Regions from separate parts of the Alkalimarinus alittae genome, predicted to be linked through region 2. Evidence: predicted binding sites of a transcription regulator. Region 2 holds the regulator's gene; each other region holds the start of a gene.
The links. Region 2 encodes LexA, which represses DNA repair genes until DNA is damaged. Its sites were predicted from a motif close to TACTGTATNNNNATACAGTA; they were not measured.
Positions count from the first base shown of each region.

Region 1: the regulator LexA is predicted to act here: its motif matches at 9,961-9,980, upstream of dinB (DNA polymerase IV).
Region 3: the regulator LexA is predicted to act here: its motif matches at 4,456-4,475, upstream of NKI27_RS07095 (LexA family protein).

Region 1 covers NZ_CP100390.1:971,710-982,690, reverse strand. Annotated here, with positions in the region: gene epmB (EF-P beta-lysylation protein EpmB) at 1-714, shown strand, start outside; gene NKI27_RS04295 (hypothetical protein) at 1,046-2,848, shown strand; gene NKI27_RS04290 (EAL domain-containing response regulator) at 2,955-5,039, shown strand; gene serB (phosphoserine phosphatase SerB) at 5,119-6,330, opposite strand; gene parC (DNA topoisomerase IV subunit A) at 6,378-8,669, opposite strand; gene dinB (DNA polymerase IV) at 8,841-9,917, opposite strand; gene minC (septum site-determining protein MinC) at 10,191-10,981, shown strand, end outside.
Region 2 covers NZ_CP100390.1:2,665,765-2,676,745, reverse strand. Annotated here, with positions in the region: gene htpG (molecular chaperone HtpG) at 1-799, shown strand, start outside; gene NKI27_RS12220 (Dyp-type peroxidase) at 1,010-1,894, shown strand; gene NKI27_RS12215 (GGDEF domain-containing protein) at 2,021-2,989, opposite strand; gene NKI27_RS12210 (response regulator) at 2,999-4,042, opposite strand; gene NKI27_RS12205 (DUF1329 domain-containing protein) at 4,278-5,639, opposite strand; gene NKI27_RS12200 (DUF6586 family protein) at 5,874-6,380, shown strand; gene NKI27_RS12195 (hypothetical protein) at 6,503-6,745, shown strand; gene NKI27_RS12190 (cell division inhibitor SulA) at 6,762-7,247, opposite strand; gene lexA (transcriptional repressor LexA) at 7,244-7,852, opposite strand; gene NKI27_RS12180 (DUF1499 domain-containing protein) at 8,025-8,507, opposite strand; gene NKI27_RS12175 (translation initiation factor Sui1) at 8,626-8,991, shown strand; gene NKI27_RS12170 (ABCB family ABC transporter ATP-binding protein/permease) at 9,041-10,831, opposite strand; gene NKI27_RS12165 (PhnA domain-containing protein) at 10,951-10,981, opposite strand, start outside.
Region 3 covers NZ_CP100390.1:1,560,791-1,571,771, forward strand. Annotated here, with positions in the region: gene NKI27_RS07075 (isochorismate lyase) at 1-40, shown strand, start outside; gene NKI27_RS07080 (hypothetical protein) at 13-1,845, shown strand; gene yghU (glutathione-dependent disulfide-bond oxidoreductase) at 1,885-2,745, shown strand; gene NKI27_RS07090 (Y-family DNA polymerase) at 2,754-4,001, opposite strand; gene NKI27_RS07095 (LexA family protein) at 3,995-4,444, opposite strand; gene recQ (DNA helicase RecQ) at 4,672-6,471, shown strand; gene NKI27_RS07105 (DNA recombination protein RmuC) at 6,516-7,841, shown strand; gene NKI27_RS07110 (DUF1631 family protein) at 8,015-10,981, shown strand, end outside.

The DNA of each region.
Region 1 (10,981 bases), 1.7 Mb from region 2:
CTCATACACAAATATAAGAGCCGAGTACTATTGGTTTCAGGCGCCTCCTGCGCTATCAATTGTCGATATTGCTTTCGAAGGCATTTTCCTTACGCAGATAACAGGCTTTCAAAAGAACAATGGTCAAGCGCTATCGACTATATCCATCAGCACTCTGAATTAAATGAAGTCATCTTAAGTGGCGGAGATCCGCTGGTCAGCAATGATAAACAACTGCACTGGTTAACGACACAAATCAGCCAAATCCCCCATATAAAAAGGCTCAGAATTCACACCCGCTTACCCGTTGTTATACCGCAACGAGTTGATGAATCTTTTATTCGCTGGCTTTCAAGTATTCAGTTACAAAAAATCATGGTCCTTCACATCAATCATCCCAACGAAATAGATCAATATGTGAAGCAGGCCATTAAGAAAATCAAAGAAACCGGGACTCTGGTTCTCAATCAATCGGTGTTATTAGCAGGCGTTAATGATAACGCTGAGGTATTAACGAGTCTCAGTGAAGATTTATTTGATGCAGGGGTTCTTCCGTACTACCTTCACCGGTTGGACAAAATCAAAGGCGCCGCTCATTTCGACCTCTCTCAAACAAAAATAAATGAAATATACACAGACCTACTGGCCTCACTACCTGGTTACTTAGTACCGAAACTAGTTGCTGAAATACCCCATAAAGCCTCAAAAACGCCCTTGGACTTATATTTGGAGTAGATTACTCAAACAAATGAATGAAATTAACTAAAGATTTGCGCATTTAACATCAACTCAGGCATGAATTTCTGGTAAAAATGCAATACTATTAGTTGTTCAAAAAGTAAAAGAATGAAAAATATAATCTATTTGAGATTAATATCAGAGCATCAACTAGTTTTTGCTGACACTTTGCAAATCTCTGCTATTCTTTTCGATAGGTGCTTGTATTCTATAGATAGTTGCGTAGCAACTTTACTGATGCATCAACAAATTTCTGCCATTGCCGAGATTCTTTTTACTCTCCAAAGGTGGTGCTGTGTATTTTGTATGATAAATATGGTGTTCTTTGATGACTAGCCAGGTAAATAAACTCAATCTAAATATCCCAGAACAGAGCCTGGCCTCCCTTTCTTTTTGCGATGCAACACCGAATCACATAGAAGAGTGGGTTAGCTCACTCCCAATGGCGAACATTGGTGAGACTGCACGCCAGCTATATCATGCCATCATTGAGCTAAACCAGCTTATCATCAACTCGCAAACACGCAGTCAATTATTGGAGCTTGTACGCCCAGCTATTCAATATGTCTGTAATGAACTGTCTAAGCACTACCTTAATCAGCCTATTATTTTGCCTGAGAAGCAGCGCAAGATAGCTAACTTGTCACAAGCACTGCAAATACACTTAGCAACCGGCTACAAAATAGTCATTGTTGAAAATTCAGAGCAACCTAAAAACGAAAAAGCCAAGAAAAATCTCGCGATTGCATGTCATAGGGTCATCAGTATATATAGCCGTACAGTATTACGATCATCTCAGCTGTATTGCCCCAGCCCAAAAGGCGTTTGGCTTGAAGCTCATTCTATTTTTAAGTTTTCTGAATCATCCGATTTACTGAAGTACGCGATAAAAGACGAGCAAAACACCAGTAAAATTGAAACAAGCATTGAAGACGCATACAAAAGACTATTACTTGTTGGCTGCTGTAAAACTAATCAATTACGACAGAGTGACTTGGCTCAAATATATGATGCATTTGAAGTTTGGGCGTCTTACACTGACATCGGCCAATACTACTCATCAAATTCAACATTTGTTCTAAATATGGAAAATGATGCGCCACCGATCTATCGGAGCCTTCTTCATGATTCATTAACAGATCATTTTTACGGATTCGATACTTCAACATTAGTGCAGTATTTAGCAGATTACCTCTCGACTAAAGGTCGCAAGGATCAGGATGAATCTCCTATTGAAGTGCCAAAAAACATCCAAGATCAATTAGTCGCTCACCTTGCACAAGCACTCGGCATTTTAACCAAACGTAATTTCAAACGTATGTCTAGCAAGGGCCACTTGCAGCTGTGTGCAGGCTTAAGTGCAGCTCATTACTTTTGTTCAGGAGAGGTCGACTTTAATACTCAGCTATTACAGAACCTGATCAAACAAAATATTGAGCAAGATAGCGACAATATCTTTCTGCATCGTAGCAAAAAACAAAATGACGCTTGGTCGGGTGCTTTTGATGCCGGTGGTTCAGATACTGAAGAGCATGCTAGCATTCCAGTTAACTTCACTCGCTCTATTTACGATGAAGAAAAAACGAAAAAGCCCAACTTCAAGCATTATGACACACCACTCATTAATACCAGCCCTGGTGGTTACTGCTTGCAGTGGCTAGGCGAAATCCCTGGAAATATTCAAGCGGGTGAAATCCTAGGCATTCGAGAAAATGAGTCACACCCTTGGAGTGTCGCCGTTATACGCTGGATTCGACAGGTTAAACAGCACGGTACTCAAATTGGTATTGAGTTATTAGCACCCTCAGCACAACCCTGCGGCGTGCAACTCATTCAAAAAACAGGTGACAATAGCGAATACCTACGAGGGTTGCTGTTACCAGAGCTTTCAGCCATCAGTCAAGCGGCAACACTTATTACACCCAGGTTGCCTTTTCAGACTGGTCAAAGGATACTACTCAACCAACAGGGTGAAGAAACCAAGTGCCAACTTAACAGGCGCGTTGCTGCCACAGGTAGCTTTAGTCAGTTCGAATTAAAGATATTTTCAGGCACAGCCATTACCGAACTACCCAAAGCGACCAAAACCGGTGGGGAGGATGATTTTGATTCCTTATGGCCATCGCTATAACCTCAATAAAGCAGAAATATAAAACCGAGGGGTCGCGCCCCTCTTTCAAGTTCACGAATCATATTTCTAATAAATAACACCCTATAATCTTATAGAAGTAGAGTTGATGCGAAAGAAAAACGAAACAGTCCACCTTCTAATCTTAGATCAATCACAAAATGATGCGGAAGAGATGGTCAGCCTACTAAGAAACTCAGGACGAGCAACCCGAGCACACCGTATTACCTCAGAAGAAGACCTATTAGAGTCACTCAAAGAACACTCATGGGACCTTTTCCTCGCTCGAGAAGAAGAAACGGAATTTACGGCTTTAGCTTCGCTTTCCCACATTAAACGCCTCGATAAAGATATTCCATTTATTGTATTAAACAAGCAATTAGACGACGATCAAATTGTCAACTACATGAAAGCCGGCGCTCAAGACGTTATCCCCTTCGAAGACCGTAAGCACCTGGTACTGGCAATCAATAGAGAGCTCAACAACCTCTATGAGCGTAGAAACCGCCGCTCCATTGAAGTACATCTTAGAGAAGCTGAAAAACGTTGCCAGTTACTACTAGACAGTTCAAAAGACGCCATAGCCTATATTAATGATGGCATGCACATATATGCCAACAGCTCATATATGGACTTCCTTGGGTACGACGATATAGACGAGCTCATCTGTATTCCCGTGTTAGATACCTTAACGCAAGAAAGCCAAGATGAATTTAAAGAAATAACCAAACTATATAACGAAGGCGAAGAAGAGCAAAAACAAATCACTTGCGTCTCGCGACGAAGCGATGACTCAGAAGTTAAAGTCAACATGTCTTTCTCGGTAGCCACCTATGACAGCGAGCCCTGTACACAAATTGTTGTTAGACCCGAACAAGATAGCGCTGAACTAGAAGAAAGATTAAAAGAGATTAGCAGCCAAGACCTGTTAACGGGCCTTTATAACCGTCAATACCTGATGGACAAGATTAATGACGCAATAGAGTTGGCCGTTGATAAAGAGCAAACAGGCGCCCTTTACTATATCGCACTCGACAGTTTTATTCAGATCAAGTCAAACGTCGGTATTGCTGGCGCAGACTTAGTACTCAGCGATATTGCCAATGTGCTACGTGAGCAGACTGAAGAAGGCTGGACATTAGCACGTATCAGCGATGACGCTTACGGTCTACTGGCTATGAATCAGGATGACCAAGAAGCTCAAGCAACAGCCGAAAAAGTGCGTGCTGCAGTAGAGAACCACATGTCCGACGTATCTGGGCGCACGATTCAGGTTACCACTAGCATCGGCGTAGCGTTAATCAATGACGCATCACCTAAAGCACAAGATCTACTCGGGCGTTCTCACAGCGCCTCCGATAGCGTAAGAGACGTAGAAGGGCACGAAAGTGGTAATGGCGTTGTTATTTTCACCCAAAAGATCATCGCCGGAGATGAAAATGAAACAACGGTTTCGAGCCTGCAAAAAGCACTAGACGACAACCGCTTCAAGCTATTATTTCAGCCAATTATCAGCTTAAGAGGTGAAAGTGATGAGCACTACGAAGCATACCTAAGAATGTACGATAACGGTGGCAACGAAGTATCGCCTTATGACTTTTTACCCCCCTCTGGTCCTTCAGAAATGGCCAACAAAATTGACCGTTGGGTTATCTTGCAGACGATCAAACACCTCAGCAGCCACCGTTCTAAAGGCCACCAAACAAAGTTGGTTCTGAATTTAACCGCAGAAACAATCCAAGATCAGACCTTTATGCCTTGGTTAAGTGTCGCACTCAAAGCCGCAAGGCTACCCGGTGATTCATTAATATTCCAAATCAGCGAATCTGATGCGGTTACCTATATGAAGCAAGCAAAAGATTTTTCAAAAGGGCTAAAAGAGCTGCATTGTAAGATGTCGATTAGTCGTTTTGGTTGCGCATTAAACCCGTTCAATACGCTAAAGCACGTCGACACTGACTACGTTAAACTTGATGGATCATTTACCGATGAAATTCAAAAAGATGAAGAAACCCGCGAGCAAATAAAAGAGATGATTAAGTCTCTGCAAGCTCAGGGCAAACTCACTATCGTACCGTTAGTAGAAAATGCATCTATTCTTTCTACCTTATGGCAAGCAGGTGTTAACTATATTCAAGGTTACTATCTGCAAGCCCCTACTACTGAAATGAACTATGACTTTAGTGAAGAGTAAATAACGAGTTAAAAAAATCGCGCCAACGTGGCGCGATTGTGTTTATAGTCTTATGCAACCTGAATGCTTTTCAATAACGTTATTCAGTCTCACTATCTCTGAAGCCAATCAAGTAAAGAATCCCATCCAACCCCAAGGTTGAAATTGAATGCTTTGCACTCTCTTTGACTAATGGCTTCGCTCTAAACGCAACCCCAAGACCGGCCTGACTCAGCATAGGTAAATCATTCGCGCCATCGCCAACGGCAATCACCTGCTGCTGCTGAATATTTTCTTTCTCCGCTATTTTTAACAACAACTCAGCCTTGCGTGCACCATCAACAACCTGCCCTGTCACCCTGCCTGTTACTTTGCCGTTTTCTATTTCAAGCTCATTAGCATAAACATAATCTATACCCAGTTTCTGCTTGAGATTGTTAGCAAAATAAGTAAATCCGCCTGATAGTATTGCAGTCTTATACCCCAAGCCCTTGAGCGTCCCAATAAGTCGTTCCGCGCCCTCTGTTAGCTTTAAGCGGGCAGCGACTTTAGCCAGTACCGTTTCATCTAGCCCTTTTAATAACGCCACTCTGCGTGCAAAACTCTCAGTAAACTCAATTTCACCTCGCATTGCCTGCTCAGTGATTTCAATAACCTGATCACCAACACCGGCCTCTTTTGCCAGCTCATCAATAACTTCAGCATCAATAAGGGTTGAGTCCATATCAAACACGACTAATCGACGATTACGACGAAAAACCGAGTCTTCTTGAAAGGCAATATCAACATTCATTTTGCTGGCAATTTGAAGGAACTCGGCACGGAGTCGATCAAGGTCTGGGGGCGTGCCCCGCACTGAAAACTCAATACATGCCTGGCTCTGGTTCTCATCTATCTCAACCGGCGGACGGCTAGATAAACGAGTAATATTATCAATATTCAAACCGTTATTAGCCGTGACTTTTGAAACCTGAGCAATCTGATCAGCAGTAATAGAGCGAGCAAGCAACGTCACAATATATCGCGCCTTACCTTTACCCTTTACCCAGTTTTCATATTCTTCTTTAGATACCGGTTCAAAACGAACAGGCAGTCCTAATTCATGCATTTTAAATAAAAGATCTTTAAGCAGCGGGGATGAAGACTGTTCTTTTGGCAGCTCAATCAAAATCCCCCACGTTAAGTGGTCATGTATGACCGCTTGCCCGATATCCAGGATTCTGATCTGATACTGAGCCATTATTTCAGTAATTTCAGAGGTCAGCCCTGGCTTATCTTGGCCCGATACATTAATTAATACTATTTCGTTCACACGTTGACCCTTATCAGTTAGTGCTTAGCTAAATACGGTTATTCAGCTCAGTCCGCATCATTTTCGTCTTCAGCATCGTCTGGTCGATTTGAAATCACTTCAATTCGATCAACTTTTTGCAAGCCTCTTGGCAGCTTATGACCTCGCCGTCCTCGCTCACCAAGGTAGTGCTCTAAATCACTAAAACGTAATTTTAAGTGGCGTTTGCCTGAGTGAATAACCAAGCGATCTTCCTCGCGGAAAACCGTCACTAATGTCATTAACTCCTCACGACTTTGTACTCGCGCAGAAGGGATGCTAATGATTTTATTACCTTTACCTTTTGACAGCTCTGGTAGATCTCGAACAGGAAATACCAACATCCGCCCTTCATTACTCACAGCAACCAAATATTGGCTGGCAGCATCGTCAATCGGTACCGGCATCATCACTTCTGCACCTTTAGGTAAGCTTATAGCGGCTTTACCGGCTTTGTTTTTGCTCTGAAGGTCTGCCACGCTGGTTACAAAACCGTAGCCACCATCACTCATCATCAACAGCTTACTATCTTGATTGCCCATCACAACCCCTTTAAAGGTTGCACCTGACGGGGGATTAATTCGCCCCGTCAGCGGCTCACCCTGACCTCTCGCTGACGGCAGGCTATGGGCAGGCAGTGTATAAGCTCGACCAGTAGAGTCAAGAAACACGACCCCTTCATTACTTCGCCCTTTAGCCGATAGCGCATAGCTGTCGCCCGCCTTGTAGCTTAAACCTGTAGGGTCTATATCGTGCCCTTTTGCTGATCGCACCCACCCTTTATCGGATAAAACAACCGTTACAGGTTCAGATGAAACTAAATCTGCCTCTGAAAATGCTTTTGCTTCAGCTCTTTCAACAATGGGTGAACGACGATCGTCACCAAACGTTTCAGCATCAGCAATCAATTCTTTTTTGACCAATGTTTTTAAGCGTTGCGCTGAGCCCAGTATCTTCTCTAGGTAAATTCTTTCTTTTTCGAGTTCGTCTTGCTCGCCTCTAATCTTCATCTCTTCCAAACGCGCTAACTGGCGCAATTTGGTATCAAGAATATAATCCGCCTGAACATCCGTAAGATCAAAATGCTGCATCAGCACAGATTTAGGTTCATCTTCGGTACGAATAATATGAATAACTTCATCAATATTAAGAAAGGCTGTCAACAAACCTTCTAATAAGTGCAACCGCTTAAGAACTTTATCAAGTCGATACTGTAGTCGCCTTCTGACAGTGTCAGTTCGATAGCGAAGCCATTCTGTTAAGAGGGTCAACAACCCTTTAACGGCTGGCCGACCATCAATACCAATAACGTTCATGTTCACACGGTAGGTTCTTTCAAGATCGGTGCTTGAGAATAAGTGCGCCATGAGTGCATCAATATCAATGCGGTTCGACTTGGGAACAATCACTAAGCGTGTAGGGTTCTCATGGTCAGATTCATCTCGTAAATCTGCCACCACTGGTAACTTTTTAGCCTGCATTTGTGCGGCTATTTGCTCAAGTACTTTGGCTCCCGACACCTGATGCGGAAGCTCTGTGACGACAACATCACCACTTTCTTGATTAAATACCGCCCGCATGCGTAATGAACCACGACCGGTTTCATATATCTTTTGCAGCTCTGCTTGAGGTGTAATAAGCTCTGCGCCCGTTGGAAAATCGGGGCCTTTTACGTGCTCTAATAGTTGCTCCGTAGTTGCAGAAGGCTCATCAAGTAGACGCACACAAGCAGATGCCATCTCTCTCAGGTTATGAGGTGGGATGTCAGTCGCCATCCCGACAGCAATACCTGTAGTACCATTTAATAACAAGTTGGGGAGTCGTGCAGGTAATGTTAACGGCTCTTCCATTGTGCCATCAAAGTTAGGCCCCCATTCAACAGTCCCCTGGCCTAATTCACTTAGCAAGGTATCGGCATAATGCGCCAATCTAGATTCGGTATAACGCATGGCAGCAAATGATTTCGGGTCATCTGGTGCGCCCCAGTTACCTTGACCGTCAACTAATGGATAACGATATGAAAACGGCTGCGCCATTAAAACCATGGCTTCATAGCAGGCACTATCACCATGAGGGTGAAACTTACCCAATACATCACCGACCGTTCTTGCTGATTTTTTATACTTAGCGGTTGATTTTAACCCGAGTTCTGACATCGCATACACAATACGACGCTGAACCGGTTTTAGCCCATCACCAATATGAGGCAAGGCACGATCGAGAATGACATACATCGAATAATCGAGATACGCTTTCTCGGTATATTCTTTAAGCGATACCCGCTCAACACCTTCATCCAGTTGATCAATAATCGTTGTCATGAATTACCCTTAGAAACCTGCTTTCATTATTATGGTTGGTCACTACTCTTATATATGGAAGATCAAAACATTACCGAGCGACATCAAAATGCCGTGAACTGCACTCATTATAGGCATCAGAACACATCAATAAAACAGCAACCAAAAGAATTTTATAATTATCGATATTCTTTACAGTAAAGATAGCTGCCGACCCGCCACATTTTCTCTAACACTCAACCTAACCCCCACACCTAAAAGCCTGACGGGCTTACCTTCCCTCGCCCAAGCGGCTTCTAACAGTGTGCGATAGATATCATTAGAGTCCCACTCTTCATGAGCGGTTTCTATTTTGTGTTCGAGTGTTGTTTGTGTGAAATCAAAAAATTTTACTTTCACAAACCGCTTTGCGATGACGCGATCTTGTCCTAGCTTACGCTCACACCTAGCCCTTAGCTCATCTATTAATACTGGCAACCGATCAATAATTGACACAATATCTTTCAAGTCTTCTGAGAAAGTATGCTCTACAGATATCGATTTTCTCACTCGAGACGTTTGTACCGGCCGATCATCTTTTCCTTGAGCAACAGAAAATAGGCGAGTTCCATACTGCCCAAACGACTGTATTAACTCCGCCTCACCTACGTTTTGCAAGTCGCCACACGTCTCTATTCCCATTTGGTTAAGCTTTGCTTTAGTCACTTTGCCAACACCATTAATTTTTGAAACATCTAACGCAACAACAAATGAAGCGACATCTTCAGGGCGAATCACGAAAAGACCGTCGGGTTTATTCCAGTCACTGGCAACCTTGGCGAGAAATTTATTGGGGGCCACACCAGCAGAAATAGTAATGCCTAATTGCTGACTCACTTTTGCACGTATGTCTTCAGCGATGAGTGTTGCACTGCCAGCGAAAAATGGAGAATCAGTTACATCAAGGTACGCTTCATCAAGGGACAACGGCTCGATAAGATCGGTATATTGTTTGAATACCTCATGAATACCTTTAGAGACCACCTGATATTTTGCAATATCAGGTTTTATAAATACTAAATCTGGGCATAGCTGGGCTGCCCTTGCAGACGACATTGCTGAATGAATACCAAACGCTCTTGCCTCATAACTGCACGTTGCGATAACCCCCCTAGAATTGGGAGAACCACCTACTGCTAATGGCCGACCACGCAACAAGGGATTGTCTCTGACCTCAACAGCGGCATAAAAACAGTCACAGTCGCAGTGAATTATCTTTCGTTTACCCATTAATCACGATCTCTAAGGTAATACTACATTAACCCACAATATATACTGTTTTTTTATACAGTCAACTAGGCCACTTTTAAGCATTAAGTGCCCCATCAATAAGCTTACAATCACAGCCAGAAGAAAAAATCATTGCCGTTAAAAGAAGCCTCATATTTTTTTATGTTCGTGTTAACATAAGCGTCATATTACACATAATAACGTTCAGCCAAACACTCTCGGAAATATCCGTTAAGGTATTGGCGTATCAGGGACGAATGCTAGGACTAATCCATGAATTCAACCGCACTATCATCTCAAGCAAGCTGCCTACAGTTAAAAGGCTCCCTGCTTCCGCTAACCGTATTAGAACTCAGCTATTTCGAGCCGTCTCAGTTTTCAGCTGAGCTAGCCGCAAAAACAGAGCAAGCCCCCGATTTCTTTAAAAACTTGCCTGTCGTTATTGGCTTGGCAAAATTTGACGGTTCCAAGGGACCCGCAGATTTTGAGAAGATAATTCGAATTTGTAGCACCTTCTCAGTTAAACCTATTGCAGTGCGAGGGGGGAGTGAAACTCAGCAGATAGCGGCTAAACTTGCAGGCTTAGCAACATTGCCAGCACAGAAAGAAAAAACCTCGCCCGTAGAGGCTGAGCAAGCCGCCGTACACGCAATTGAAGACATTGTTGCGGCAACCGAAACAGCGGAGATAAAAGATGCCACATCCGCTAACTCAGAAACGCAAGACACTCAACCAACTGAAAAGACGGCTCAGCCAGCAGAAGACGCTGAAGTCGTAGAAGTGAAATCACACGAAACGCGTATTATCTATCAACCTGTCCGTTCAGGCCAGCAAGTCTATGCCCAAAATGGCGATTTAATCGTACTTGCTCAAGTTAGCGCCGGAGCAGAAATACTGGCTGACGGTAATATTCACGTGTATGGCCCTCTGAGAGGTCGAGCATTGGCAGGCGTTAAAGGAAACACCAAAGCACGCATTTTTTGCCACAGTCTAGAAGCAGAGCTTGTTTCCATTGCAGGACAGTATAAAATCAGCGAAGATTTACAAAATGGGAGTTGGAAGAA
Region 2 (10,981 bases):
TGCCAAAAATGACCCAGAGAAGTACCAGGCATTTTGGAATGAGTTTGGTCAGGTGTTAAAAGAAGGCCCAGCAGAAGACATGGGCAATAAAGACAAAATTGTTAAACTGCTTCGTTTTGCGACAACCCATACGGGCAAAACAGATCAAGATCAATCAGTAGAAGACTACATTGGCCGAATGAAAGAAGGTCAAGATAAGATCTACTATATTGCTGCAGATAGCTTTGGTACTGCTGCTAGCAGCCCACACCTAGAAATCTTCCGTAAGAAAGGAATCGAAGTGTTGGTGATGTCAGACCGTATAGACGATTGGATGATGTCTTACTTAACAGAGTATGACGGTAAGCAGTTCCAAGATGTTGCCAAGGGTGCACTTGATCTAGGTGATGTTGAAAACGAAGAAGTTAAGAAACAAGAAGAAGAGGCGACTAAAGAGCTTGAAAGCTTGCTGACTCAAATTAAAGAGTTGTTAAAAGATAAAGTCGCAGATGTGCGTGTAACAAGCCGGTTGACTGACTCTCCAGCATGCTTAGTGGTTGGTGAGCAAGATATGGGGGCGCAGATGCGTCGCATCATGGAAGCGGCAGGCCAAAGCCTACCTGATAGCAAGCCTATCTTCGAGCTTAATCCAGAGCATCCTTTGGTTAAGCGCCTTAACGAAGAGCAAAATGATGAGCGGTTTAACGACTTAGCTTGGGTTCTGTTTGATCAAGCGGCATTAGCCAGTGGCGATGCGCTTAAAGAGCCCGGCGCGTTTGTGACTCGGCTTAATAAACTGTTGCTAGACTTGAGCAAGTAATCGCTAACAGTGCTAGCAAAGGCATAATAAGTGCCTATGCTATAGATATGGGCAAGAACGTTCATATTAAGAAAGGGTGGCCTATTAAGGCTGCCCTTTTTTTTAAGGAAAATTAAGCCTTTATCTGCAATAATAATTTTATGCTTATAATAAAATCATTTGCTGCCGTCTCGATCAAAAAAAGCAGTATGAAGATTAATAGGAGAAACAATGAATCAATCACAACCTGGAATTCTGAAACCAATACCTCTTTCAGCACGGTATCTAATTTTCTCTATAGATGATGAAAAGAGTCTCTCTGAGGCGTTAACGAGGCTTTCATTGATTGCAGATGGGGATGAAGTCGTTGTTGGGCTTGGTCATTCTTTATTAACGACATTGGGTGTTGAAATAGAAGGAATGAGGCCCTTTCCATCGTTTGTTAGTTGTGGCGTAGAAATACCCGCCACGCATGGGGCTCTGTGGTGTTGGTTAAGAGGACGCGATAGAGGCGACTTAATACATAAAGAACGCGAGATCAGTCGTGCGCTGGCGCCCGCATTTGTAATAGATGACATTGTTGATTCTTTTAAGCATAAAAGTGGTCTTGATTTGAGTGGCTATGAAGACGGCACCGAAAACCCAGAAGGTGAAGAGGCGATAGCCTGTGCGTTGGCATCATCAAAACAAATGGGTGTCGATGGTAGCAGTTTTGTTGCTGTTCAGCAGTGGGTGCATGACCTTAATAAATTGGATGAAATGGAGCCCATAGAGCAAGATCATATTATCGGGCGGCGCAAAAGCAATAATGAAGAAATTGAAGATGCGCCTGAATCAGCTCACGTAAAACGTACAGAACAAGAAAGCTTTAGCCCGCAAGCGTTTGTTATTAGACGGTCTATGCCTTGGGCAAATGAGGCGGGCGAAGGGTTTAACTTTGTTGCGTTTGGTGAGTCATTTAACGCATTTGAAGCGCAACTTAATCGCATGACAGGTAAAGATGATAAAATTATTGACGGGTTGTTTAAATTTACAAAACCGATAACAGGCGCTTATTTTTGGTGTCCACCGGTAGTCGAGGGTCGATTAGATTTTACCGCATTGAATCTAAGTTGATTGGTTCAGCTTATCATTCATAACGCTTGATGGGTTAAGAGTAGCGCGCCTATAATTTTGAAAGAAACTTAATTCAATAGTGTAGGCGCGGCTCTAAGCCACAATTTTTATCGCTTTAAATAACACTTAAAGCGTCGATAAATCATAAATCATGGTTTTGTTTCTGCCACTTTCTTTACATTGATAAAGCGCTTGATCTGTTTTTTCTAGCCACTGTTTATAATCTTCTAACTTTTTAGAGGCTTCACAAATACCTAGACTAATAGTGAACTTTATTTCGATACCGTCGTGAACAACCGTGGTGTCCTCGATAGCTTTTCGTAAGCGCTCACAATAAATGAAAGCATTCTCAGACGAAGTGTGTCCTAGAATAATACCAAATTCTTCTCCGCCGTAACGACCGGCTATATCTGTTTTTCGCAGTGAGTCTCGCAATAGCTTTGACACAACCCTGATGACTTCATCGCCTGCCTGGTGACCGTAGGTATCGTTTACTTTTTTAAAGTGGTCAATGTCAAACATTACTAGCGAAGAGGTTGTATCGTATCTCTGAAGTCGGCTATATTCGTTTTGTAAGCATTCTTCCCAATAGCCTCGATTGTTTAGCATGGTTAAGCGGTCGGTTCTACTGAGAGACTCGAGTTCTACGTTGGCTTTTTCGAGCGCTTTTTTATTACTTGCGATGTCTGTGACGTCATAAATGATAACGCAGATGCTGCTGACTGATCCATCGACTGAAACCAGTGGGCTTATACTGACGTTCTGGTACATAAATTCTTCTGTACCGGTAATAGGGCGATAGTTTTTAAATTTAAATAAATAAGGGCGTAACTCCCAAGTAATAAACGCTCGACTCTTAAGTAGAAAAACCGACTCAGCTTTTTGCGTAAACCATTCTTTAGGGATATCACCAAATACATCAAATAGTACTTTGTCTTTGACTGATAAAGGGGGGATACCGCTGTGATTTTCCATAAAACTATTCCAGACTTGAACCTTAAAGTTTTTGTCTAGAACAATCAGACCTACATCGATGGTCTGCAACATATCCATTAACCAATGGAACTCTTTTATGTCTAAATTATCTTTTGCCATAACGCGTTATTAACCCATCAGATACGATAGTCTCTGATTCAAATTGTCGATTGAGTCTTCTGTAAAAAGCAACATGAGGTCGCAAGTGATATCATAGTTTTCAATTTCGTAGGTTATCTCAATTGCCAACGTTTGCTTCCAGCGTGTTTCGTTTGTTTTAATCAGGTCGCTCACCTTAACGTGCTGCCCAAGAACCATGGGGTGACCTTGGCTAAACGATATATCAAGTTGTTGAGCGATACCGCCGGTGCATGCACCTACTAATATGCTGGCGATATCCATAATTAATTCAAGCTCTGTTATATCATTAAGCTCACCGCTAAATTTAAGCAGCTTTGCTATATCGGCATAACTAGAGTCGCTAAAGATGAGTAGCGCTTCGCCGGCTATCCCTGATCCAATAAAACCTTGGCATACAGCGGTAAATGTATCTTCTTGCTCCACCTGAGCAAGTGCCATTTTAAGCTCGCTGACTTCTAAAATATTAACGTTCGGGATCGGCATCTTAACAAATACATCTAGTAATCTTGCTAATAAATCCGCAGCCTGACCCATTGCAACGTTTGATATCTCTTGAATACAGTCACGATATTGTACTTGACCAGCACCCGCAAGTTCCGCCTCTGATCTCTGAAGAGGAGGAGGGGGGGCAGCGCTGCCATCGGTTGAAGTGCTGTCTGTACTTTTAGAATAAAGGCCAAAGCTTTCGAGGATAACGGTAAGGTCATCAACGCCAATAGGCTTTTTGATAAACTCTAATGCGCCTAGCGCTTTAACTCTTTCGCGAGCTTCCGGCTGAATGTCACCCGAGACCACGATTACCATTGTTTGAATATCATTTTTTACAATGGATTCAAGCGTTTCGTAGCCATCCATAACCGGCATATTAAGGTCAAGAAACAAAATCTCGCCTTTACCTTGTTTAAGTTGCTCTATCGCATCTTGACCATGAACAGCGTAACTGATTTCGATATCCCAATCAGCTGGTAAGGAGCGAGCCATTTGCTTTCTGGCAACGCTAGAGTCGTCACAAATTAAGACGGGTGTTGTCATTGTTAGTATTTTGCTCTTTTTGAATGATGCCCGATTTGACGTTCATAGAAGCATAGCCAGTCTTAGGTGAGCCATAGCCACTGACGCCATTAATATGGGGTGTTAGAGTAAGTAAAGATCAATAACCGGCTAGGGGCAAGTCGAAAATAGAGGAAAGGGGGGTAACAAACGGAAAAAGACAGCCAGATGGCTGCCTTTAATAGGGAGATTGTTAATAACTACGCGGATGAACGGTTTATCGCTTAGCTTCTCTGCGTGCAGCGGACGTTGTGAATTCACGACGCTTAAAATCAGGGTTGTAGTTAACTGGCCCTTGCTTATCTACACCATCTAAATAGTATCTTTCAGCTTTTAAGTCGTAGGTAAGCTCTACTGCAATCCATGTTGCAGGTACTTGATAATTATTAATGGTATGGGCTTCAGATACTCTCCAAAGTTCTCCATCCTCATTATAATCTTCTGCTAGCACAATCTGCCAAGTATCTTCATCAAAGTAGAATCGTCTTTTATGATAAACGTGGTTTAGGCCTTCTCTTAATTTGCCTTCTACGACCCAAACTCTGTGAAGCTCGTAGCGTGTTAGGTCTTGGTTGATATGTGACGGTCTAATAACGTTTTCTGCATCCTCACTGGCTTTATTAAGTTTATATGAGTTGTAAGGAATATAAATTTCCTTTTTGCCTTGCAGCTCCCAGCTATATTGGTTGGGCGCGCCGTTATACATGTCTTTTTGATCAACGGTACGCAGACTCGCTGTTGATGGTAAGTCCGTTCCATAAGCTAGGTTTGGTACTCGTCGTAAGCGCCTTTCACCTGCTTGGTATCTCCAGGCTTTTCGTGGTGAGCGTACCTGATCTAATGTCTCATGTACTAATGTAAGCGTACCTGCTAATTTTGCAGGGCTGACTATTTTGGTTTTCAAATAGAAAATTTTGTTATCAATCTCTTCTAGCGTAATGCCGGGCTCAGCATAGGCAAAGTAATATCCATAGTTAGTCAATATGGGGGTGTATGAACCATCTTTTGTTGGGGTTACAAACGCGGCTCTATATTCGTACTGTTCGCCTCTAAAGCGAAGAATGTGGTTCCAAATAACTTCAACACCGTTTGCGGGTATCGGAAAAGGGCTTGTTGCAATGGTGCTCTTTACGCCATTGGCATTCTCGAGCAGTTCTGCTCCAAGCGCATTTTCATATAGCTTTTCATATATGCGCTCAGGGTAAGATGCTGAACGATGACTTGGGTAAACGGGGATTTCATAACCAGGCGCATATTGTGTTAACAGCGCTTTTTGGCCTTCGGTTAAGTGCTTTTCATATTGCGCCATGTTGCTTTTATTTATTTTAAACAACATTTTGTCGCTTTCGAAAGGATCAGGGTGAAACTGACCTTCTTCATAATTAGCTGGAATTTCTTTGATACCGCCATCCCATGCAGGTATCGTACCTTCGGAGTTGCCATATCTTTCAGCTCCAACAGGTGTTAAATCATTTTTTAGCCGTTTGGCTGTAGCTTCATCAACTTTTGCTAGGGCTAAGCTGCTTGATGCTGACAGAGTCAGGACTGCTACAGCTGTAACCAGTTTGGATAATTTCATATATCTACGGCCTCGCATGCTTACTAATAAGTCTTTATTAATTGTATTTATCTACTGCAAGCTATAACTTGCTGATAGTTCGTTAAAAGTTATTACCTATAATAGTACTTTATTTTGAAAAATCTGTATGTTTCGAGTTGTAACTGCATTTTTTTTTGTAATAACACATTATTACGTATAATAATCCGTAATATCTCATGTAGGTTAACGACTTCGAGGCGAAAAGTAGCAGCAATGAATAAATGGCAATCTCAGACTTCACAAAAGTTATACCTTGCAGATATACAGCTACAAGCTTGGCAAGAATTCAATTTAGCGTCAACAGCCGTTTTTAAACCTCGCGATGAGTCACACAAGCAATCATCAATTTTATTGATGAGCGCAGCGTGGAGTAGTTTAGTTAATGAATTGGCGGAATATCACCAACGACCTTCTGACTTATCAATGACACTTGAGCGCTTAGTCAGCGAGATAGGCAATGAGCTCCCTGAAATTGAATATTTGACAGAACTTTCAAAGGTTCAAGGCAGCTGGGTGTCAGATTTAAGAAAAAACGATTTATTAGTCAGGCTGCCTAAAAGCCGTGAGCCCGCAAGTGAAGAGCAGGATCTTGCATCCAATGCATTGATCGCGACATCAGGTGCTGCTACTGAAGTTGATTCAATCGAAAACTTAAAACGCATTTTAGGTGAGTTTAAAAGTTACTTAGAAGACCTAAGGTCGAGAATGTCTGAATGGTGAGGATTTTAAAGGGGTTTAGTAGTATACTCTGGCAACAATTTATTAATTGAGTGTTACATTAATTTTTAGAAAGTGTATCCAGTTTCTTTTGAAATCCATATGAATTCAGGGCTGTTTGTTTTATGAGTAGTGCGTTTTTAGAAATTATAGAATTACCCAATGGCGATTTTGCTTTACAAAAAGCAGATGAAGATGGGGATGCGTTAGTCACCATTACTTTCTCGAAAGATGCAAAAGAGTTCTTGAAAGAGCATAACGTAACGGTTGCGAAATCAATGATTAATGCAGGCATTCAGACCGTAGGCGTGATATCAAAACAAATAGCTGAAAGTGATATAGAAGAAGAGTTTAGAACGGTTCATTAAAGGATAGTCAAACCCTTTATCTATATCTCATCACGAGGCCGTGGCTACTTCCTTTGGCTGATGCGGCCTCTAACAAACGGAAATCATTTTTAGTGAGCTTGTTAGTCCATGCGATCACTGCATGGCAGGTACCCGCTGACAGTGCTTGTAGCGTAAGGTCAAGTGTAGACTTTGACTCGGTTGATCTTAAAATCATTATTTGATTTGCGATAATACCAGACTGTTGTTGCCAGCGATTAAGTAAGCTTTGTGGCGGGTCAATCCAGGCCAACCAACGATTCTCTTGATTCAATTGTGTCATCATTGGTAGAAGCATCTGAAAGTTTTCAGCTTGCTCTGGCGATAATATAATTTCGGTCACATTTCCAGCACTAGGTGCAGTAGCCGTTTGAGCAGGCGCTTGCAGCGCTACTGCAAGCTCCGCCGCATTATCTTCAACTGCATACAAGCCTTGCTCAGGTTCAATAGCGGGTTGCTCATCATAAAAGCTCATTTGTTTCATGATAAATTTTCCTTTCTGATAACCCCTACGCCTAAACCCTCGATAAAGAGCGCTTGTTCTCTAAGGTCAATAACGATAGGTTCAAATTCTTCATTCTCTGCAATTAGCTGAACTTCATGTTTGTTTTTTTGAAAGCGTTTTACGGTGACTTCGTCGTCTATTCGGGCAACGACTATTTGTCCGTTACGAGCTTGTTCGGTTTTATGTACGGCCAGTAGGTCTCCGTCCAGAATCCCGATATCCTTCATACTCATGCCCTTAACACGCAAAAAATAGTCGGCGCTTGGCGCAAAAAAGTTTGGTTGAAGGCTACAGTAATCTTCAATGTTTTCTTGAGCCAAAATAGGGTTACCTGCGGCCACTTGACCAACGATAGGGATTCCGGGTTTGTGGTGCTCGGGTAAACGAATACCCCGGCTTGCACCTGGAACAATTTCAAGTGCGCCCTTTTTGGCTAGTGCCTTAATATGTTCTTCTGCGGCATTAGCTGAACGAAACCCTAACTCTTTTGCGATTTCAGCGCGAGTAGGTGGGTAGCCTGTTTCTTCAATGTTACGTTGAATCAGGTTTAAAACTTCAGTTTGTCTATTGGTTAATTTAATCATAACGGCCGCTTATTCATGTGTCTTTATACAGTACATGTAAATGTATACAGTATTTTTTAAAAAGTAAACATGAACAAACAATTATTTTAAATAGATAAATAGATAAATAGATAAATTGATGATTGAGAGAAACAGGATAGACTCCGGCCTTATGATGGCCGGAGTAATATGCTTAATTAACGATGTTTTGCTTTTGTAGTTCTGCTCTTATTGCTTCAAGGCGCTCACGATTAACGCCAAAGTCTTTATGGCCTAAGCGGGACGCAGAGCGAAGTTGTACACGGTTGTTTTCTTTGTCTAGTAAGAATTCGGTGTCGTCTACAAACCTCATAATACTGCTTGTGTATTCTGCATAAATATAGTGATCATCTTGTTTAATGATCTCGGCGTTGCTGTTTTGCTTTATTAATGACTGCAATGAAGACCATGCTTGCTGTGGGTTGTCTCCTTTAATCACAAGTGCATCAATATAGTGAGTCTCGTCTTTTTTATCTTCGTAACTGCTCACGCAGTTAGGGCTATCAGGGCAAGGTGTCAGTTGGTTATCTAAGATGCCTATATCTACTGGCCGGGTCCCAGTACAGGCGGTAAGCAAGGTGGCTGATAATAATATACCTAGGCTGCGTATGTGCTTTTGACCTGCTGTGTGAATCATGTTTATTCCTTTAATTAAATGAAATAAGAGATCTTTTTGTTAATTAATGCCTATTAGGAAATTAACAGGAATTAAAATAGAATACGAGCTTCAGGTTTAAATGTCAGGTTTTCATTTTATGTCTAGAAAAAGCAGAGAATCAGGTGGTTTGGTATTCTCAACCGAATTCGGAAAAATGTGTCCTGGGTGCGGTGAGTCCGTTTCTCGGTGTCGGTGTAATGAAAAAAGCGGTATTGAAGCAGGCGATGGCGTCGTAAGAGTCTCAAGAGAGACGAAGGGGCGAAAAGGAAAGGGCGTTACACTCATTACCGGTGTGCCGCTTGAGGCCAAAGAGCTAAAAGATCTAGCCAAAAATTTGAAGCAGAAATGTGGGGTTGGCGGAGCGATTAAAGATAGGGTGATAGAAATACAGGGTGATCACCGCGAACGTTTAGTTGAAGAGCTCAAAAAGTATGGCTGGGTGGTCAAAAAAGCAGGGGGTTAAGGCCTGCTTTTTAACGCACCATTTTGAATGGGTCGATACACCTATGTTATTACTCACGCTCTTTTTGCTGAATGCGCCATAACTTAGCATACTGACCATTCAGTGCTAATAGCTGCTCGTGGGTGCCTTGCTCGGCTAGTTCCCCATGGTTCAATAGAATAATCTTATCGGCATCGACGACGGTTGATAAGCGGTGAGCAATTACCAAACTGGTATATCCTTCTGATACTTCTTTTATTGCTTCTAAAATCGCCTGCTCTGATCGGCTATCGAGTGAAGAGGTTGCTTCATCGAAGACCAGAATAGGTGGGTGTTTTAGAATGGTTCTGGCTATTGCCACGCGCTGTTTTTCACCACCAGACAATTTAAGGCCTCGTTCGCCAACAGTCGTTAAGACACCTTTGGGCAGCTGACTAATAAAGTCATCTAGGTGCGCTAAGCTAATAGCTTTTAACACCTCTTCGTCGCTAGCGTCTACGTTTCCATAGCGTACGTTTTCTAAAATAGTGTCATTAAAAAGTACTGTATCTTGGGGGACAATTCCGATGGCTTTTCTTAACGATTGTTGTGTTACATCACGCAAATCTTTGCCATTAATGGTGATTGACCCTTGGTTGCAGTCGTAAAAACGAAAGAGCAGCTTTACCAGTGTCGATTTACCTGAGCCACTTTCACCCACTAATGCTACTTTTTCGCCTTCTCTAACGGTAAAGCTAACATTTTTAATGATTGGCCTTTCAGAATTGTAGTGAAAAGATACATTGTTAAATGCAAGCTCCGCATTCGCGAGTGCAAGGTCTTCTGCATCTTTTGAGTCCGTTATTTTGGGCTGCTTTTTGAGTAGTTCAAACATCTGCTCGATGTTTGCTAATGATCCTTTTATTTCGCGATAGACAAAACCTAAAAAATTAAGCGGAATGAAAATCTGCATCATAAATGCGTTTATTAATACAAAATCACCAATACTCATGGTGCCATCTGCGACGCGTAGGGCTGCGAGTGCGAGCATACTGGTGGTCGCTACGGCGATGATTAATGCCTGGCCACCATTTAATGCAAACATAGTGAGTCGGTTTTTTCGTTTCGCGTGCTCCCACGTTGCTAGGTTTTCGTCATAGCGATTCGACTCGTATGTTTCGTTGGTAAAGTATTTAACCGTCTCATAGTTAAGCAGGCTATCTATAGCTCTCGAATTGGATGCAGAGTCTGCCTTGTTGACCTCTCTAACGAAGCGAGTGCGCAAGTCTGTCGCCACAATAGAATAAGCGACGTATGCAACAACAGATAATAAAATAATCAGGGCAAAGCTAATGCCGTAGTTGTAGAAGAGTAGGCCGATAACCATCAAAACTTCAAATAAAGTAGGGAATATGTTGAACACTAAAAAGCGCATCAGCATGTTGATGCCTGTAGTGCCTCGCTCGATATCTCTCGATAATCCACCGGTACGGCGATTAATATGAAAATCCATATCAAGTTTATGAAGGTGTCTAAATGTTTGAAGACCTATGCGTCTGATCGTCCGCTCTGTCACACGGCCAAATAACGTATCTCTAATTTCATTAAATACGACGTTCATAAACCGGGCTAAGCCGTACGCGGCAACAAGCCCTAAGGGCGCCACTAGTAATGCGCTAGCACCTAAATCTTTTGCATCTAGTGCATCGACAATGTCTTTTAAAATGAACGGAATAATGATGCTGGCAACTTTGGCTAACACTAAACAACTTAATGCCAAGAAGACGCGCTTTTTAAACTCTAAAAGATAAGGAAATAGCATTTTTATTACATGCAATTTCATGCCAGCATCTGGCTCTACATCATAGTTGTGGGGTCGCATTCATCTTTGCTCTGAGTTTTAAGGGGTGAGAGTGTTGCAGTTTAAGTTATAAGATAGACGTTAAAGTATGAGTCAGGTAGAGGCAAATTCAGTTCGAATTTGCCTCATGTGTGTTGTGACTAGTTTGACTTCTTCAGGAAGCAGGTCAGT
Region 3 (10,981 bases), 1.1 Mb from region 2:
AGAAATGTCTAAATGGAAATCAGACTCATCAGACGCATAACAATAAAAAGTGCGCTTAAGCGTAAATGCACCCCAGTCATTAATGCTGCTTTTGCTCTTTGCCTTTTTGTTTACTTGGTTGCTCAGTCAGTTAATGCTCAAGAGCAGCGGCTTGACCCAGTAACCGAAGCATCTTTTGGGGCGTTATTGCAGGGGTGGAGTTTTCTTAAGGACTCGCCCGAGTATCCAAAAAGTGGCATTAGAATCAAAAATCGTAAAGATTATTTAGATGCCGTCCAAAATATAAATACTCACACAGAATACCCATCAATGGACTTTCCTGAATGGTTAGTTGCAGACGATGACTATATACAAGCACTGCATTCGAGCTATTTGGTATGGTCTTTAGCAAAGACGGGTAAGTCGGTTAATGCTCCGATAGAAGAATGGCTGAATATCATTATTGATAAAGGGACAGTGGTTCCCGAACATCCGGGCTATGTGAATGGCGGGGTGGAAATCGCTACCTTATTGTTGGATGCTTATATGTATGTTAATTCTGAAGCACCCATTAATACCCAGTTTTTGTTGAACTACCTAAAGAAAATGCGACAGTATTCTGAGCCTATGTTTGAGCAGGTCTTTCGAAATATGCGGGTTGAGTCAGACGTTTTTAAGGAGACAAAAACGCTGGGCATGCTTTTTATTAGTTTGGGGCAAGACGGACCGGGCAATAAAATATCTTCTCTGAATACGCCACCACCTTCCATGAATCAGTACATTTCCCGCCGCTATTATAGCGGATTCAATATTCGAATTTATAAGTCTGAGGAGTATGTGGATTGGGTGAAAAATCAGGTTAAAGCGGAAGACCTTGCAGGCTTTGAGTTTCCATTTCCTGATACGATTAAATCAGATGCAGACTACCTAAGAGCATTGCACTGGAGCTATGTGATATGGGCACTGGCAGAAAATAACATAGTTACAAATGCACCGTTGTTGCAATGGATCAAAATAATTACAACCACAGAAAAGCCTGCCGGGTATAACAGCAACTATTACAGCGGCCTGGGGGGGCTTGCCGCTTTTTTACTACAGACTCATACGCTAATGGCACCGACACAAGAAGAAGGCGTTAAACGTATGTTAGAGAGTTTTAGGATGGATGGTTTGCTACCCATGAACAAATTGTCGATTGCTCAGTACAAAGTATTTTGGGACGAGTCGCTTTGTACAGCCGGCACTATTAACGATGCTAAGGCTTTGTCGGTGTTATTGCTTAATATCGAAGAGGTTGCAGGTGATGATTTAGAGCGGCTGCGTTTATTATTAAGCGCCATTACACATTGCGCATCCTGGCAAAAATTAGACTTGAAAACCCTTTGGCCCAGTGCCGTTTATGAAAAAATAACTGAGCTATCTAAAGATCAACTACCAGGTAGTTATACGCCAAAATTTGGAAGAAGTGTTCGTGAGATCGCCTGGCAACTACGCCTTCGGGGATACAGCGAAGAGATGCCTCGTGAGGAGGCATTGACAATGAATGAATGGCGACCGAGGGAGCAGGTAGATATTTACACTGAACGCTATCAGTATGTTTGGGCATCAAGTTGGATTCCCGTTTTGCTATTGTTTTTTGGATCGAGACGAAGGAGGGTGACAGCACTCGTCAGTGCGGGTACATCTACATCACTTCTTGCGATCATTTTCTTCTGCGCAAATGTCGCGGGCCTTGGCCACAATACTGGCAGTATAAAAGGCTATTTAGGAGTAATAGAGTATTGTTTTCCTTTCTACGCGGCGTTGATTGCCTTTTTATGGTTTGCAGGCTTGCTAAATATCGTAGCCAGAGCTAAAACTAGCTGAAACATTTGATTGATCTACAAAATAAACATAGGAGTGATGATGGAAAATCAATACACACCACCCAACATCTGGGCTTTCGATGCAGAAAATGGCGGTCAATGGGCAAGTCTTAATAGGCCAACCTCAGGTGCAACCCATGAAAAAACGCTACCTGTCGGTGAGCATGCTTTGCAGTTGTATTCTATGGGCACGCCTAATGGGCAAAAAGTCACCATTATGTTGGAGGAGTTATTAGCCTTAGGAAAGGCAGCAGAATACGACGCTCACATGATTAACATTATTGAAGGCGACCAATTCTCAACAGACTTTGTGGATATTAACCCTAATTCTAAGATTCCAGCATTAGTGGATCACTCTAGTAGTGACGGTGCTGAACCTATTTTTGAGTCCGCCTCCATTCTGGTTTATCTTGCTGAAAAATTGGGTGCATTACTGCCTGAAAAAGGCGTAAAGCGTACTCAAGTCTTCAACTGGCTGTTCTGGTTACATGGCTCTGCGCCTTATTTAGGCGGCGGGTTTGGTCATTTCTACGCTTACGCTCCTGAAAAATTCGAATACCCAATCAACCGCTTCACGATGGAGACTAAACGTCAGCTAGATGTGTTAGATAAGCAACTGGCGAAAAATGAGTTTATCGCGGGTGACGAGTACAGCATTGCAGATATTGCGACCTGGCCTTGGTATGGCAATTTAGTATTGGGTAACCTTTATGAAGCAAAAGAATTTCTTCAAGTCGAAGATTACACCCATGTTCTTCGATGGGCGAAAGCCATTTTAGCGCGCCCTGCCGTACAGCGAGGTCGTATTGTTAACCGAAGCTGGGGTGAAGAGTGGGAACAGCTTGAAAATCGTCATAGCGCTGAAGATATTGATAAAATTTTAGCGTTAAAGGCAGAGTGATATATACATTAAATCTTAACGATAGGTAAGTCGGATATCCGCGTTGTATAAGCCGGAGATTTAAAGTGTCGAGCCATTGACCAATCTCTGGCAATACCTTGTCTTGCAAAAAATAGGCATCCGTTACCATATCGTTTATTCATTTGGTCAACGGTGCTCATCAGCTTGATAGCTTGCTCTGAATCATTTTGAAAAAAGTCATTCTGGAAGTGCTTGCTATGAGTTAATTCTAGCAAGCCTACTCCTGCCCGTGCATAGTCATAGTCTTCACGAAATAAAGCATCTGAAGCTTTGATCGCTGTGCCGATGATTACCCGACTGTCATTCGTTGGGTAGGGCAACGATACCGTGCAACTGTTGCTGTAAGCTTGCTTTGAAAAACGCGACGTTTGGATCGTTACATAGATTCTTTTGGTGAGCCCATTTTGTTGCCGTAACTTTACTGCGGCTCTGCTGGCATAGCTGGCGACACTCTCCCTGATTTCTCGTTTAGAGGTGACTTTCTTTGAGAAAGAGCGGCTGCAAAATACTTCTTGCTTGGGAGGTGGTTGGGTGTCTAAGTCGAAACAACGAACTTCATTTAACTCCAGTACGGTTCTCTCTAGGGTTACTCCAAATTCATTTTTGATGAATTTGGGCGGTTGGTGTTTAAGGTCATGAACAGAGTGTATGTTTAATAAGTTAAGTCTCTTGGCTACTCTGGAACCAACCCCCCAAATTTTATCCACTGCAATTTTTTTGAAGACATTTTCCCAGTGATCAATATTTGAAATTAGACAAACACCATCCAGTTTTTTTGACTTTTTAGCGATGTGGTTTGCCAGTTTCGCTAATGTCTTTGTTTCTGCGATACCTACGCATACCGGCATTCGTTGATGCTGCCATGCTAGCCTTTTAATTAACTGACCATGGCTGATAGCGTCACTAAAGCCGTTAAGCTCAAGAAATGCTTCGTCAATACTGTATATTTCAATCCGATCACCTAGTGTTGCCAGCAAACCCATTAATCGTGCCGATATGTCACCGTATAGCTCGTAGTTGCTGCTAAAGACGTGAACATGATGCTTTTCTAGTAACGGCTTAATTTTAAAAAAAGGCACGAGGCCAGGTATACCTAATGCTTTTGCTTGGGCATTGCGAGTGACAATGCAGCCATCGTTATTTGATAAAACAACAATGGGCTTGCCTCTTAAATCGGGTCTGAATATTTGTTCGCAACTGGCATAACACGCGTTGCAATCGACCAGTGCTAGCATGTAAAAGCAAAGTTCTTCTGAGGTGAAATACAGTAAGTCACCACGCCTTCACAAATCACATCAATATCTTGAGGCAAAGGGATTGGCTGATGCTTTGGGTTTGCAGGTCTTAGCATTTGTTTTTTCAAATCTAAGATCTTGACTGTTAACTCCCCTGCAATAGACGCCACTATGGTACTGTCATTTTCAGGTTGAATGGATCGGTCTATGATTAACAGGGAACCATCAAGGATCCCCCTTTCTATCATTGAGTCACCTTGCGCTTTAGCTAAAATAGTCGCTGAAGGATGCTTTATAAGTAGCTCGTTAAGACTCGGTATGCTTTCAGCGTAATCATCTGCAGGTGATGGAAAGCCACATGCAAGGCGACGACTCAGTACCGAGAGCACTTCGTTAGTCGATTTAAACGACGAATGTAAAATACATAGCGGAGTAACTTTCATAATAAATATCATGCTGTATGAATAAACAGTATTATGATAGTCTTATTACTGTATAAATATCAATTAGAATTATTTTTTCTTTAATTCTATACATTGTGTTTTTTATTACTAAGTGAAACCTGGGTGATCAACTTGATAACAGCCCTCCCGTTGGAGCAACTAATGCGGTAATGTAAACTGGTGAGCGCGCGATCCAGACTAATGAACAAAAGTGAGAAACTCCCCTTATGATGCAGGAAGCATATAACATTCTAGAAAAGGTATTTGGTTATACCCAATTTCGGTCACCTCAGGATGAGGTCGTTAATTCATTGGTTGCAGGGCAAGATGTGTTTGTCCTCATGCCCACAGGCGGTGGAAAATCACTTTGCTACCAAATTCCTGCCTTGATTCGGCCAGGAGTAGGCGTTGTGATATCACCACTGATTGCCTTAATGCAAGATCAAGTGTCTGCGCTGTGTGAGGTTGGGGTTAGGGCGGCATGTATGAACTCATCTATGCCTCCAGGCCACAATGCCGAGGTTGAGAACTTGGTCAGAAAAGGTGAGTTAGATCTCGTCTACATTGCACCAGAACGCCTAATGCTACCTTCAACACTTGAGTGGCTCAGTAGTGTGAGTGTTTCATTGTTTGCCATAGACGAGGCTCATTGCGTTGCTCAGTGGGGGCATGATTTTCGCTCAGAATACTTACAACTTAGTATTCTACAAGAACGTTTTCCGGCCGTGCCCAGAATTGCACTAACGGCAACGGCAGACGCCAAAACACAAGAAGAAATCGTTGCTCGTTTGGGACTACAGCAAGCCGCTGTGTATATTTCAGGCTTTGATCGACCTAATATTCAATATCGTATTACTCAAAAAGTTAAAGCCAGACAACAACTGCTCAGCTTTATTCAGCAAGAGCACCTGACGGATGCGGGTGTGGTTTATTGCATGTCTCGTAATAAAGTAGATAGCACGGCTAAGTGGTTATCAGAACAAGGGATAAAGGCATTACCCTATCATGCAGGGCTTAGCAAAGAAGAAAGGCAACAGAATCAAGAACGATTTTTACGCGAAGAGAGTGTCGTTATTGTGGCAACCATCGCCTTTGGAATGGGTATTGATAAGCCCGATGTTAGATTTGTAGCGCACCTAGATTTGCCGAAGAGTATCGAAGCCTACTATCAGGAAACCGGCCGGGCAGGGCGAGATGGGTTGCCTTCAACGGCTTGGATGGCATACGGTTTAGAAGATGTGATCAAGCTCAAACAGATGATGGCAGGCTCTGAGGCGAACGAACAATTTAAACGCATCGAACAGCGCAAGCTAGATTCAATGCTAGGGCTGGCCGAAATCACCAGCTGCCGCAGACAAACCTTAATGAACTATTTTGGCGAAGCGTTAAAAGAGCCATGTGGTAATTGCGATAACTGCCTCACCCCGGTTAAGACTTGGAATGGCACCGATGCCGCGAGAAAAGCTCTCAGTTGTGTGTATCGTACTGGGCAGCGTTTTGGCGTGGTTCACCTTATCAATGTACTTAGAGGAAAAATGACAGATAAGGTGTCTCAGTTTAACCATCATCAGGTCACCACGTTCGGTATTGGAGAAGATTTAAGTGATACACAGTGGCGCTCGGTATACCGACAGTTAGTGGCAAGAGGGTATTTGAGCGTAAACTTTGATCACGGACAGTTGTTTCTCAATGATAAGTGTCGAGCCGTATTGCGGGGCGAAGAAGAGGTTGAGTTTAGGCTTGACCCTGTGGTTAAAAAGCAAAGCAGTCGCTCAAGTCGTGAAAAAGGGGCGCCTGTCAGTGAAGAAAATTCAGCACTATGGGAAGCGCTGCGCGCATGTCGCAAAAAACTAGCAGATGATCAGGGGGTGCCGCCTTATGTTATTTTTCATGACGCAACATTAAAAGAGATGATAGAAGTAAAGCCTGCTACATTACAGTCATTAGGCACAGTTAGTGGCGTAGGACAGAAAAAACTAGATAAATACGGTACTGATTTTCTTAGTGTTATTCTTCAGTATCAGTAGTTGTTAAATATAAATAGACGTTCGGCTCAGACGCGGGATAGGTTATGGAAGGGTATTTGTTAGCCGGAGGTGTTTTCTCTGGCGTTCTTTTGCTGGCGGTTGGCATGATGATTGGGCGAGCAATGGCGCGATCTGAAATGCGAGTCAACGAAGCTGAGCTTAAAGGGCGGTTAAATCTTAAAGATCAGCAACTTGCTCAGGCTGAATCTATGTACGAGGAACTGAATGAGAAAGAGCGGCAGTACTGGCAAGAGAAACTTAAGTTATTAGAAGATAATAAGGCGCACTTAAAGCAAGAATTTGAAAATCTAGCTAACCAGATATTTCAGGATAAACAAAAGCACTTTGCAGAGCAGAGCAAGCAAGGGCTTGATGCGTTACTCACGCCATTCAAAGAGCAGTTAACGGGCTTTCGTCAAAAAATAGATGATGTTTACGTTAATGAAGCTAAAGAGAGGGCGTCACTCAAAACACAAATCGATGTACTCTATCAGCTTAATCAACGTATCACGAATGAGGCATCAAACCTTACCAAAGCGCTCAAAGGGGATAAAAAACTACAGGGGACATGGGGTGAAATTCAGGTCGAAATGATACTTGAGCAGTCAGGCCTGAAGAAAGGGCGAGAGTTTGAGAGGGAACCCAACTTTAAAAATGATGAAGCCAAAAACATGCGCCCAGATTTCATCATACATCTGCCCGAAAGTAAGCATATTATAATTGATAGTAAAGTGTCTTTAATCGACTATACTCGGTATATAGAGGCAGATAGCGAAGAAGAAAAAGATCTTCATATTAAAGCCTATGTACAGTGTATTCGAGCGCATATAAAAGGCTTGAGCGGTAAGGGATATCCGAAGCTAAAAGGAATGAATTCGCCCGATTTTGTTTTTATGTTTCTACCTGTTGAACCTGCCTTTATCGCGGCATTTGAATATGATTCAGCGCTTTTTAATGACGCATTTGAAAGTCGTATTGTGGTTGTGACACCAACGACACTGTTAGCGACATTACGCACGGTTTCAATTCTTTGGTCTATTGAAAAGCAAAATCAAAGCGCGCGCGTTTTAGCTGACCAGGCCGGAAAAGTGTACGACAAATTAAGAGTTTTTGTAGAAAAAATGGATAGATTAGGCGGCCAACTAAATACTGCAAATGGTACTTATCAAGAAGCTTGGGACTCTCTACGAGAGGGTCGAGGTAATTTGGTGAGTCAGGCACAAAAATTTCTTGATCTTGGTGTTCGTGTAAAAAAAGAGCTACCTCAAGCGATTGTTGAAAACAGTGATTTGGATATAGCGCTTAGCGCTGAAGCCGCTGCAGAAATGAAATCCATTAAAAAAACAGAAAAAATACATAATAATGGGTAAATTAAGCAGTTTTCTTAACATTAGTCTATTCTAAATAGAGGGGAATCATTTAGCATAGAGCCCATTTTAGAATAATCGTTATTTAGAATAGATGCTATAAATCAACAAGGTATACTCTGTTGATATCTGAGAAGAACTTATTGAGGCTCGCAGCCACACAAAACTAAGGCATTATGCAAAATACTCCTTTTACAGCTCAACAGCAGCAAAAAAAAGACATCACCGAAAAGCTGCTATTAAGTTATCGCAAGCTTATTCTAGAAAATCTGCCGCTTGCGATTGAAAGAGCAATCAAAGAGGCTGAAGTTAAGCTGATGCTCTCCATAAATGAATCGATGGATGGCGTGCTTCGTTCTGATTTTTCCGTAAGCCTTCAAATGCTAGAAACCCGCAGTCATTGGTTGTCTGAAAAAGTATCTAAAGACGCCGTGATAGCGTTAATTGATAAATTAAAGTCGCAAAGTTCTACTCCCCCCAAAAGTGTGAAAAAGACACAAAAGACCCTATCTGTTGTAGAAAAAGACGACTTTGAAGACTGGTTGGCTATGAATTCTGCTATCAGGCTTATCGAAGAAGACCTGGGATATGAACTCAACCGTATATGTTATATCTTTGAAGTTATTTCTGGACGAGGCGTAGACGTTAAAAGCTGTCCTGTAGGCCCTTCTATTATCATAAATGCGTTTCAAGAGGGCTGTAGTTTATTAAAAATACCGTCTTCTTCTTATCCAATTATTTATAAGATTTTAGGCCGTATCTTAAACTCAGAGCTTAAAGATATATACGGAGTTCTACTTTCAGCAGCCGAGCGTTATGGTATAAGTGGGACGGCACAAAGTGAAAAGGAACCCTCGAAAAAAACGGCATACCAAGAAAGAGAGGCTGCTCAGGACGAATTAAAACCGAGTGCATCTTCAGAAACAAACTTTTTGGATAACACGCCGTTAATGGCGGATGAAGAGCTATTTGGAGCTCCAACTACTCAGCCGCAACGAGAGACAGGTCAAAACAGTCAAAATTCACCGTCGTCGGTCAGTGCGCAGGGAGACACATACGCGACATTACAAAGACTTATAAACCTTAAAGCTTCTGTTGCCGTGAACAGTGGGGGGAGCACTGCATCGTCAGGCCAGCCGGAAGCAAATGTTAGAGATATTCGTTATGCTTATTATCAATCTAGTGATGTTATTGAGGCCGTTAATCAACTGCAAAGTCTGCAACTCAAAGAAGACTCACTTAAAGAGGCGTTAGAACAAAGTGAGAGAACGCGTAACAAAGGTTACTCCGGTAATGTAGTTGAGCTTCCTCTCAGGGATGTTGTCAAAAAACAACTGATCGAAAGTGGTAAAGAAGAGGCTCAGTTAGGCAAAACAGACAACGAGTTGATTGAGATAACCGATCGATTATTTGAGACGTTGTTAGATCAAGTAGGTGTAAGCACTGTTCTGAAAAGGTGGTTAAAAAAGTTAAAGCTATCAGTGCTCAAAGTTGTTTTATTAGACCATACGTTTTTTTCTGATAATAGCCACCCTGCTCGGCAGGTGATCAACCAACTCGCGAAACTGGCTGGCACCAAGCGAACGCCTAACCGAAGTATTGAGCGATCTTTAGAATACTTTACCAACAGAATCATTAAAGAATATACGGGCGACCTGCGGCTTTTTGAAGAACTGCTGATAGAAATAAGTCACTTAGTTTCACGGCAAGAAGAAGCCTTTAAACGCAATGCAGAGCGCGTTGCGCGAGCCTATGAAGGTCAACAGAGACTGACTGAAGCGAGGGAAACAATTGTTTCTGAAATTGATCGGCGAATTAAGGGTAAGAAAATCCCTAAAATATTACTGTCTTTATTGGATGAAGGTGGTTGGCGGCAGTTAATGTTAGTGACCTTGCTTAGAGAAGGTGAAGACAGTAAGCGTTTTAAGGAGTCTTTAGCAGTACTTGACCAGTTATTAGCTTGGTTAGGTGAGTCGTCAGAAGGCGAAGAGTCGGTAGGGGATAGCTTTGAAAAAGATCTAGAAGCTCCGACCTTTTTAACGATGATCGATCGAGAACTTAAGGCGACCGGTCAAGCAACACACAGTAATATTATCGAAGAGCTAAAAGAATATTTAGTACAGGGCAAAAAAGTACCGCTTTGCCCTGCTGAACCCTATCGTTGGTCTGTTGAGACGGACCAAGAACAAATTGTTGCTGATAGCTCGCGTAGTCAGACAGAAGATAATAAACCTGGAAATAGTCGTTGGCATAAACGTGCAAGAATGATGGTGATCGGCGATTGGGTCGAGATAATTGATGAAGAGAACGTAGCCCAAAGGATGAGGTTAGCGTGGTCTGGCAGTAAGTCATTTAGGTTTGTGTTTGTTGATAGCCAAGGCATGAAGGATATCGACATATCGCTCGACGAATTGGCTGAGCGAATGAATAGCGGCAAAGCAACGCTATTAGATAAAGAAGAAGTGCCGGTTATAGATCAGGGTTTACACCAAATGGTACAGTCTGTTTATGAAGATTTATCTAATCAGGCAAGTTGTGATCCGCTAACCGGTCTTTTAAATCGTCAGTCATTTGAAAGAAATCTAGAGCGCACTGTTGCAGACTCAATGGCTAATCAAACCGCCTATGTGGTGTGCTTTTTAGATATTGACCAATTTAAGGTTGTAAATAATACCTATGGCCATATAGCCGGTGATCAGCTGCTAAAACATGTTGCATCAGTTGTTCGACAGTCTGCGGGGCCAATGGCTATATGTGGCCGAGTCGGTGGTAATGAGTTTGGCGTAATCTTTGATCATTGTGCGTTAAAAGAAGGTACTGTACTTTGTGAGAACATTAGAACTGCAGTTTCGGATAGCACCTTTTTATGGCAAGAAAACGCACTAATTGTGACGATTAGTGCCGGGCTAACTGAAATAGATGCCGCTTCAGATAGTAGTGACACGGTGATGAAAAAAGCCAGTGTTGCGTGTAACTTTTCAAAAGAGCACGGACGTAACCGCGTTACGGCTTATACTCCGCAGGACAGAGATCAGGCGCATCATGATGAAATGATGACATGGATTCAGAAAATTGATCATTCCCTTGAAGATCTTTTAATGCTTCGTTGCCAAGAGATTCGACCGGTAAATAAAGCCGAAGGT